4 regions of the Pantoea sp. Lu_F5_004 genome follow, and region 1 is predicted to be linked to each of the others. Evidence: predicted binding sites of a transcription regulator. Region 1 holds the regulator's gene; each other region holds the start of a gene.
What was found. The regulator Fur, encoded in region 1, represses iron uptake genes when iron is present. The targets are predictions, from matches to a motif close to ATAATAATGAGAACNACTATCAA.
Positions count from the first base shown of each region.

Region 2: a site for Fur is predicted at 1,198-1,220, ahead of exbB (tol-pal system-associated acyl-CoA thioesterase). Genes of this name have one in related genera too.
Region 3: a site for Fur is predicted at 888-910, ahead of ACR8BN_RS11470 (TonB-dependent siderophore receptor). Genes of this name have one in related genera too.
Region 4: a site for Fur is predicted at 908-930, ahead of ACR8BN_RS17100 (isochorismate synthase). Genes of this name have one in related genera too.

Region 1 is NZ_CP194946.1:2,933,238-2,935,441, forward strand. It holds gene fldA (flavodoxin FldA) at 1-429, shown strand, start outside; gene fur (ferric iron uptake transcriptional regulator) at 778-1,221, shown strand; gene ACR8BN_RS13650 (hypothetical protein) at 1,293-1,688, opposite strand; gene glnS (glutamine--tRNA ligase) at 1,924-2,204, opposite strand, start outside.
Region 2 is NZ_CP194946.1:711,719-713,922, forward strand. It holds gene ACR8BN_RS03440 (TRAP transporter substrate-binding protein) at 1-952, opposite strand, end outside; gene exbB (tol-pal system-associated acyl-CoA thioesterase) at 1,305-2,027, shown strand; gene exbD (TonB system transport protein ExbD) at 2,034-2,204, shown strand, end outside.
Region 3 is NZ_CP194946.1:2,481,887-2,484,090, forward strand. It holds gene treA (alpha,alpha-trehalase TreA) at 1-764, shown strand, start outside; gene ACR8BN_RS11470 (TonB-dependent siderophore receptor) at 956-2,204, shown strand, end outside.
Region 4 is NZ_CP194946.1:3,687,622-3,689,825, forward strand. It holds gene fepB (Fe2+-enterobactin ABC transporter substrate-binding protein) at 1-780, opposite strand, end outside; gene ACR8BN_RS17100 (isochorismate synthase) at 958-2,136, shown strand; gene ACR8BN_RS17105 ((2,3-dihydroxybenzoyl)adenylate synthase) at 2,147-2,204, shown strand, end outside.

The DNA.
Region 1 (2,204 bases):
GACATCGCAAAAAGCACAAAAGAAGATCTGGAAGCGTTCGATATCCTGCTGCTGGGCATTCCGACCTGGTACTACGGTGAAGCGCAGTGCGACTGGGATGACTTTTTCCCGACGCTGGAAGAGATCGATTTTAACGGCAAGCTGGTTGCGCTGTTTGGCTGTGGCGACCAGGAAGATTACGCAGAGTATTTCTGTGATGCCATGGGCACGATTCGCGACATTATCGAACCGCACGGTGCCGTGATTGTCGGACACTGGCCAACTGAAGGTTATCACTTCGAAGCCTCGAAAGGCCTGGCCGATGACACCCACTTCCTGGGCCTGGCCATTGACGAAGATCGCCAGCCTGAGCTGACCAGCCAGCGTGTGGAGCAGTGGGTTAAGCAGATTTTTGATGAACTGCAGCTGAAAGAGATCATCGAAGCCTGATCCTGCCCGACTCAATGTGAGCGCCAGCTCACATTGAGGCAATGAAAATGCCTATAGAAATAATAGCCACATTTTTTTAACTTTCTCCGTTTAATCTGTAGAATACCCGCATCGATCTTCCGCTTATTTTCTCAGGCGGCAAGACTAAGTGATGTGCTAACAGACCTCTGTCAGAATCTTCCCCGGCCCGGTGACGAATCCCCAATAGCCCATGATGATTCAGACACGCCCTCTGGTTTTCATTTCATCGCTTCAGTTCTATAATGAGACGCAAATGAGAATGAGCACAGATCGACATTCAAGGCGATAAGCCACAAAAGTGAATATTAGTAACAGGACAAAATCCGCATGACTGACAACAACACCGCATTAAAGAAGGCTGGCCTGAAAGTAACGCTGCCCAGACTGAAAATTCTGGAAGTGCTTCAGGAACCTGAGTGCCATCACGTCAGTGCGGAAGATTTGTATAAACGCCTGATCGACATTGGCGAAGAGATTGGCCTGGCGACCGTTTACCGTGTTCTGAACCAGTTTGATGATGCCGGTATTGTGACTCGTCACAACTTTGAAGGCGGCAAGTCTGTCTTCGAACTGACGCAGCAGCATCACCACGATCACCTGATCTGCCTGGATTGCGGCAAGGTTATCGAGTTCAGCGACGAATCGATTGAAACGCGTCAGCGTGAAATCGCGACTCGTCATGGCATCAAGCTGACCAACCACAGCCTCTATCTCTATGGACACTGTACGCTGGGCGACTGCCGTGAAGACGAAACGCTGCACGACCAGTAACGCTGGCGCGGCCTGAAATAAAAAAACCGGTGAATTCACCGGTTTTTTTTCGTCTGTTTTCTGCCCTCAACTCAGGCGACCAGCGTCTCCTGCAGATAGCGCCAGCGTGGAATGGAGCTGCTGCAATCCAGAATGGCCAGCGAAATGCGGCTCTGGTTATTGCCGTTCATCATCTGCATTTCACGATACTGTACGACGATCTCTTTTTCATGATGAGAGAGAATGACATGTTCACAGGTGGCAATGCGCATCCCTTCCCGCTGCCCTTGCAACTGCTGGAAAAGATCCTCGACCTCGTTCAGATTGTACTCTTTGCCCTTTGGGGTCACCATGCGAAATTCAGGATGAAAATAGGACATCAGCAGCTGGAAACTGTCGTCAGATCCGGCTGGCTGATTAAAAATACGTTCAATGAGCTGATGTAAAACGACGACACTGTGTTTGGCTTCCTGGGCGAGAACTGTCATTTTTTTTCCTTCTGTAACCCGCTTTGCAACCTCTGAGAGCGGATAGCCTACCTGAAAGCTGACAATTCACATCCTGAAATTGATTAATTTTTTTAAACTCAGATTACTCCCACAAAGCGGTACTGAACCGGTTGTGGTTAGTGCAGAATAAACGTCGGCGATGGTAAAAATCGGGGCAATAAAAAAGGGCGATAAATCGCCCTTTTGTCATTTTATGAGGTCGGCCTCAAAAAATTTATTCGCCCGTTTTGGTCCAGGTATCACGAAGACCGACGGTGCGGTTAAACACCAGTTGCGTCGGTTTCGAGTAAACGCTGTCGGCGCAGAAATAACCTTCACGTTCAAACTGAAACGGTGTTGTCGGTTCCACATCGCGCAGGCTGGGTTCAACAAAGCCGTTTTTGATGGTCAGTGACTCAGGATTAATGACCGCCAGGAAATCCTCTGCAGCAGCCGGGTTTGGCACACTGAACAGACGGTCATACAGGCGGAACTCAGCTGGCTGCGCGTGATCCG
Region 2 (2,204 bases), 1.9 Mb from region 1:
GGGTCATCAGATCCTGATATTTGCCGCCAAACTGATCGCGCACCGGCTGGGTCGCTTTGACGAAGTAGTCGCGGTCGGTCTGCTGGAAGGTGACGCCGCCTGCCTTCATTTTGGCGATCGACTGCTCGGTATAGGTCGCCCAGAGCTGACGCTCCTCATCCTGCGCCTCTTTGCCGAGCTTCTTCAGCAGCGCCTGATCCTCAGGTTTCAGGCGATCCCAGGCGCGTTTTGAAAACAGGATCATCTCTGGCTGGATAAAGTGGCCGCTGAGGGTGTAGTACTTCGCCACCGGCATATAGTTATGGGCGACAAAAGTAGGCGGGTTGTTCTCGGTGCCATCGACCACACCGGTCTGCATCGCACTGAACACTTCACTGACGCCCATCGCCACCGGATTCGCGCCCATCGCTTTCAGGGTCGCCAGCGAGATGGCGCTGTTCTGCACCCGGATCTTCATGCCTTTCAGATCTTCCGGTTTTGCCAGCGGCTTCTTGGTGATCATGTTGCGCTCACCAGCATCAGTCCAGCCCAGAAACACCATGCGGGCGTTGGGATCTTTATCGAACTTGTCGGCAATTTCGCGGCCTATCTCGCCATCCAGCACTTTGTGCATGTGGTCAATGTCGCGGAAAATATAGGGCAGGGTCAGCACGCTGGTTTCCGGGGCGATCGAGGTGACCGGCGCCAGCGACACACGGATCATGTCGATTGCGCCCAGCTGCACCTGTTGCAGCGTCTGATCTTCGTCCCCCAGCACGCCACCGGCATAGAGCTTCATCTCCAGCCGTCCATCGGTGGCCTGTTTGAGTTTATCGCCCATGTGCTGCAGCGCGACCACGGTCGGATAACCGGCAGGCTGGACTTCAGCCACTTTGATCACCTGTGCCGTGGCGGTGGCGCTCATCATCATCGCCGCCAGGGCACTGGCCAGGCATGTTTTCGTCATTCTCATTATTTTGTCTCCCGCTGAGGTAGGACGGCGTCCGGCGTCGGGGGCTAACCGGAGAGAACCGTGTGGAGCCAGCATAGTGAAAACGCGCGCCAGTAAAATACGGCAATGCTGATTGAATGAATGCCATCACATTTTGAAACGATGTTTTAATAAATTTTCATGCAACTTCACATTTTCGAAACATCCTTCTTAAAAGTGTTTAAACCTGGTCAATTGCGGGTAAATGGCGGCGATCAGCTTTGTAAATACTAATGAGAACTACTATCAATTCGCCGTCATTTTGCTATTATTCGCGCTTGTCTCGCATCCCTGAATCAGAAGTTGGAGAAGCAGCGTGGTAGCCAGTGATTTGATGCAAACGGACCTCTCCGTTTGGGGCATGTATCAACATGCCGATATCGTGGTAAAGGTGGTCATGATTGGCCTGTTATTGGCCTCAGTGGTGACCTGGGCGATCTTCTTCGGCAAATATGCCGAACTCAGCGCCGCTAAGCGCCGCCTGAAGCGCGAGCATCTGGCGCTGGGCGAAGCCCGCAATCTGAACGACGCCGCCCGCATTGCCCAGTCGTTTACCGGTCACAGCCACAGTGTGGTGCTGCTGAATGATGCGCAGAATGAACTTGAACTGTCGGCTGGCGTGGAAGATACCAACGGGATTAAAGATCGCACCAGTTTCCGCCTTGAGCGCCGCGTCGCTGCGTTTAGCCGCCATGCAGGCCGGGGCAATGGCTTCCTGGCGACCATCGGTTCGGTTGCGCCGTTTATCGGCCTGTTCGGCACCGTATGGGGCATCATGAACAGCTTTATCGGCATCGCTAAAACCCAGACGACGAACCTTGCGGTTGTTGCACCGGGTATCGCCGAAGCGCTGCTGGCAACGGCGATTGGCCTGATCGCTGCGATTCCGGCGGTGGTGATCTACAATGTCTTTGCCCGCATGATCGCCAACTATAAAGCCTCGCTGGGTGATGTCGCCGCTCAGGTGATGCTGCTGCAGAGCCGTGATATCGATCTGGGCACCGTCGCGACTGATGTTCCGCGTCCTGCGACGGCTCAGAAACTGCGCTTAGGGTAAGTTCTTATGGCAATGCGATTAAACGACGATCTGGAAACCGATGGTGAAATGCATGAGATCAACGTGACGCCGTTTATCGACGTCATGCTGGTTCTGCTGATCATCTTTATGGTGGCCGCGCCGCTGGCCACGGTCGACGTACGCGTCAATCTGCCCGCCTCAACCAGCGCGCCGCAG
Region 3 (2,204 bases), 450 kb from region 1:
GTGAGCTGCGTTCCGGTGCGGCGTCGGGCTGGGATTTCAGTTCGCGCTGGTTTACCGATGCGCATAACCTGTCGACAATTCGTACCACGCAGCTGGCCCCGGTTGACCTCAACAGCCTGCTGTTCCATCTGGAGCAGACCCTGTCAAAAGGCTATCAGATGAACAAGCAGAGCGATCTGGCGAAGCAGTTTGCCGATCGCGCGGAGAAGCGCCAGGCGGCGATCAACCGCTATCTGTGGGACAGCAAGCAGAACTGGTACGCCGATTATGACTGGCAGAAAAAGCAGGTCCATCCTCAGCTGACTGCTGCCGCGCTGTTCCCGCTCTATCTGCAGGTCGCCAGCGATAAGCAGGCTGAAAGCACCGCCAGCGCGGTTGAAAAACAGCTGCTGAAACCTGGCGGTCTGGTGACCACCACCGTAAACAACGGTCAGCAGTGGGATGCACCCAATGGCTGGGCACCGCTGCAGTGGGTCGCTGTGGAAGGTCTGGAGCACTACAACCAGCCAAAACTGGCGAAAGAGGTGGGATTACGCTTCCTGCAAAACGTTCAGAACACTTATGACCGTGAGCATAAGCTGGTGGAGAAATATGTCGTTGAGGGCAAAAATCTCGGCGGCGGTGGTGGCGGTGAATATCCGCTGCAGGATGGCTTCGGCTGGACTAACGGCGTCACGCTGAAACTGCTGGATAAGTACTGCCCGAAAGATAAAACCTGTAACAGCGCCCACGATATTCCACAGGCGTCTGCCTCACAACCTTAATCCTCTCTGGATACCTCTGGTCTCGCCGGGGGTATCCCCACTTCATTTCCGCGAATTTTACTTGACCTTCTTTCATCAACAGGCAAAATTGCAGCCAATTTACAAAAGGTAATAATTCTCATTATGATAATGAGATTGCCTATCAAAGCTTTTATTCACCTGCCTGAACCTTTGCCAAGAAAGGAATTTTGATGAAACTGTCATTGTCGCTGAAAGGTTATGTTCGCCTCTGCACCCTGGCGCTGACCGCGCCTGCTCTGAGTTTTGCTGCCGATATGGTGGTGACTGCGCAACCGCAGGAAGATTCGACCTCGCCGACCCAGGGTTATCTGGCGACGACCAGCCAGGGCGCAACCAAAAGCGATCGTCCGCTGATCACTACGCCGCAATCGATTTCCGTGGTTACCCGCCAGCAGATGCAGGATCAGGGCGCGCTGACCCTGAATCAGGCGCTGGGCTATAGTTCCGGTGTCTTCACCAACTTCGGCGGTGCCGCTACCCGTTACGACACCATTGCGCTGCGTGGCTTCCATGGCGGCGATGTCGATAACACCTTCCTCGACGGCATGCGGCTGATGAGCGACGGCGGCAGTTTCAACGGCCTGCAGGTGGATAACGCCTTCCTTGAGCGCATCGACGTGATCAAAGGCCCCTCTTCTGCGCTCTATGGTCAGACGGTGCCGGGCGGACTGGTCAACATGGTCACCAAGCGTCCTCAGTTCAGCGAAGAGGGTCACATCCAGTTGCAGGCGGGCAGCAACGCCACCACCGGCACGATGTTTGACTACACCAATGCCATCAACGATCAGTGGGCGTTTCGCCTGACCGGCGTGACCCGCAACAGTGATACCCAGTACGATCACACCCGCGAAGAGAAATATGCGCTGATGCCGCAGCTGATGTGGCAGCCGGATGAGGATACGCATCTGATCCTGAAAGCCTATCTGCAGAAGGATCCGTCAGGCGGCTATCACGGTTCGGTACCGGGTGACGGCAGCCTCACCGAACACAATGGCTACAAGCTGAGCAACGGCTTTTATGAGGGCAACAGCGATCTCGATCAGTTCAAGCGTCGCGAGCAGATCTACAGCTTCGATTTCGCCCATCGCTTTAACGACGTCTGGTCATTCTCCTCGACCGGCAGCTACAGCCACTCGAATGTCGATCTCGATCAGGTCTATCAGATTGGCTGGGACAGCGTGAATCCCGATCTGCTGAACCGATATTACTCTGGCGAGCGCTCGTCGCTCTCGGCCTGGTCCACCGATAACCGCTTACAGGCTGAGTTCGGCACCGGAGAACTGGAGCACCGCGTCACCCTGGGTGCTGAGTATCATCGTTATAAAAATGAGATCAGTGAGGCTTCCGGTTCGGCCAACCAGCTTAATGCACGGACTGGTGAACAGGTTGGCGACATGCCTGATTACACCTGGGCCGATA
Region 4 (2,204 bases), 750 kb from region 1:
ACCATTAAGGCCTGCCGCCAGATTTTCTCCTGACAGTTGCAGGATATCTTTACGCTGTCCCATGCTGTGACCAGACTGAAGAGTGGCCGGCGGCGTCGCCAGAGTGAAGCCCAGTTGCTGCAGTAATTTCCCCTGCGCCGACGCATCCGTCCATAGATTGACTGCCCGGCCATCCCCGTTCCACACCATCGCTGAAACCGGCTGCGGCGGCAGGGTCAGCTTCGCTTTCAGAGCCTTTTCTCGCGCATCAAACTCAGCTTTCCGGGCGGCAGCTTCCGCTTCATGCCCGGTCGCCTCGCCCAGCAACGTCACCAGTTGCTGCCAGCTTTTATCGTCGTAATTCACCACCAGCACCGGCGCAATCGCCGCGAGTTGATCGACAAGTTTGAGCGCCGAATCATTCCCGGTGGCGCTGACCACAATCAGGTCTGGCGCTTCAGCAGCAATCGCTTCTGCACTGGGCTCACCAATGTAGAGACGTTTTACGCCGCGCTGTTTGGCCACTTCGCCCCACTGACGGAAGAATCCCTGCTTATCAGCCAGCCGACTGCCGGGTGCAGTTGCGCCACTGGCGACGACCGGCGCATCAATCGCCAGCAGCGAGCCTGTCAGGGTAACGCTGGTCGAAACAATACGCATAGGTGCCTGGGTCAGCGTGATATTGCCTGTTGCCCCGGCGACAGTCCGCGGCCAGCCGGTCTGGGCAGCAGCGGTAACGCTGAACAGGCTGATACTCAGGAAAAACAGCGCTATCGCCGATGTGACACCATGTTTACTCATAGATTTTCGTCCACTTTTACCCGCAAAAAGAGAGAGACCATTTGTGCTGATTTAACCGGCCATGCCAGCTGAATCGCCGCGTAATTATTGACACTTTCGGCTAATCAACGTAGGTTACTGGCCCACAATACAAATGATAATCATTATTAGTTATCTTATCATTTATAGGTGGAAATTATGGTGGAATCGCTGGCATTTGAACATCCCTTGTTGCAGGATTTCCCGGCACTCTGCCGTGGCTTTCTGTTTACCTCTCCCTGGCAAAGCCTGACCACACAGGGCTGTTTTACTACCCTTACCGCGCCGGTGAAGCAGGGTGAGCAGCTGACAGGGGAGTTTCAGCAGCAACTACAGCACCATTTTGCTTCAGCCAGAAAACAGGGCATTGCCCATCCCATTCTGGTGGGTGCAATCCCCTTCGACGTGGATCAGCCCGCTGCGCTGTTTATCCCTGAGTCGTATCAGACCTTTAACCGTGACGACCTCAACGCCAGTGCCTCTCTGGCTGAGGCTGAACTGCCGCAGGTGCGTCGCCGCACGGCGGTGCCGGAACATGACATTTTCATCGACATGGTTGCGCAGGCAGTGGCGACCACGCAGCGCGGCGATCTGGATAAAGTGGTGTTGTCGCGGCTGATGGATATCGTGGCGGAACAGCCGGTTGATACGGCCGCCCTGATGCAGCGCATCGTGGCGCAGAACCCTAACAGCTATCACTTTCATCTGCCGCTGCCCGATGGCGGCGCGCTGGTTGGCGCCAGCCCGGAACTGATGATTCGTAAGCAGGGCCGCCAGTTCAGCTCCTGTCCGCTGGCCGGTTCAGCGCCGCGTCATCGCGATCCGCAGCATGACCAGGCCTCTGGCGACAGCCTGATGCACTCAGCAAAAGATCGTCATGAGCATAAGCTGGTCACGGATGCGATGCGTGCGACGCTGCAGCCGCGCAGCCGCCTGCTGTCGGTCCCCGAGACACCTTCACTGCTGACCACCGCAACATTGTGGCATCTCGCTACGCAGATTCAGGGTGACGTGCTGGACGATCGCGAAAATGCGCTGTCACTGGCCTGTCTGCTGCATCCGACACCGGCCCTCAGCGGCTTCCCGCATCAGCGTGCTCAGGCGCTGATTCAGCGACTGGAGCCATTTGAACGTCAGCTGTTTGGCGGCATCGTCGGCTGGTGTGACGATCAGGGCAATGGCGAATGGGTCGTCACCATTCGCTGCGGTACGGTGAATGGCCCGCGGGTGCGGCTGTTTGCGGGCGCAGGCATCGTAGCGGACTCACAACCTGAATCAGAATGGCGTGAAACCGGCGTCAAACTCGACACCATGCTTCGCGCTTTTGGACTGCAATAAAGGAACCTGTATGACGATTTCCTACAGCCGCTGGCCGGACGATCTGGCCGCACGTTACCGTGAAAAAG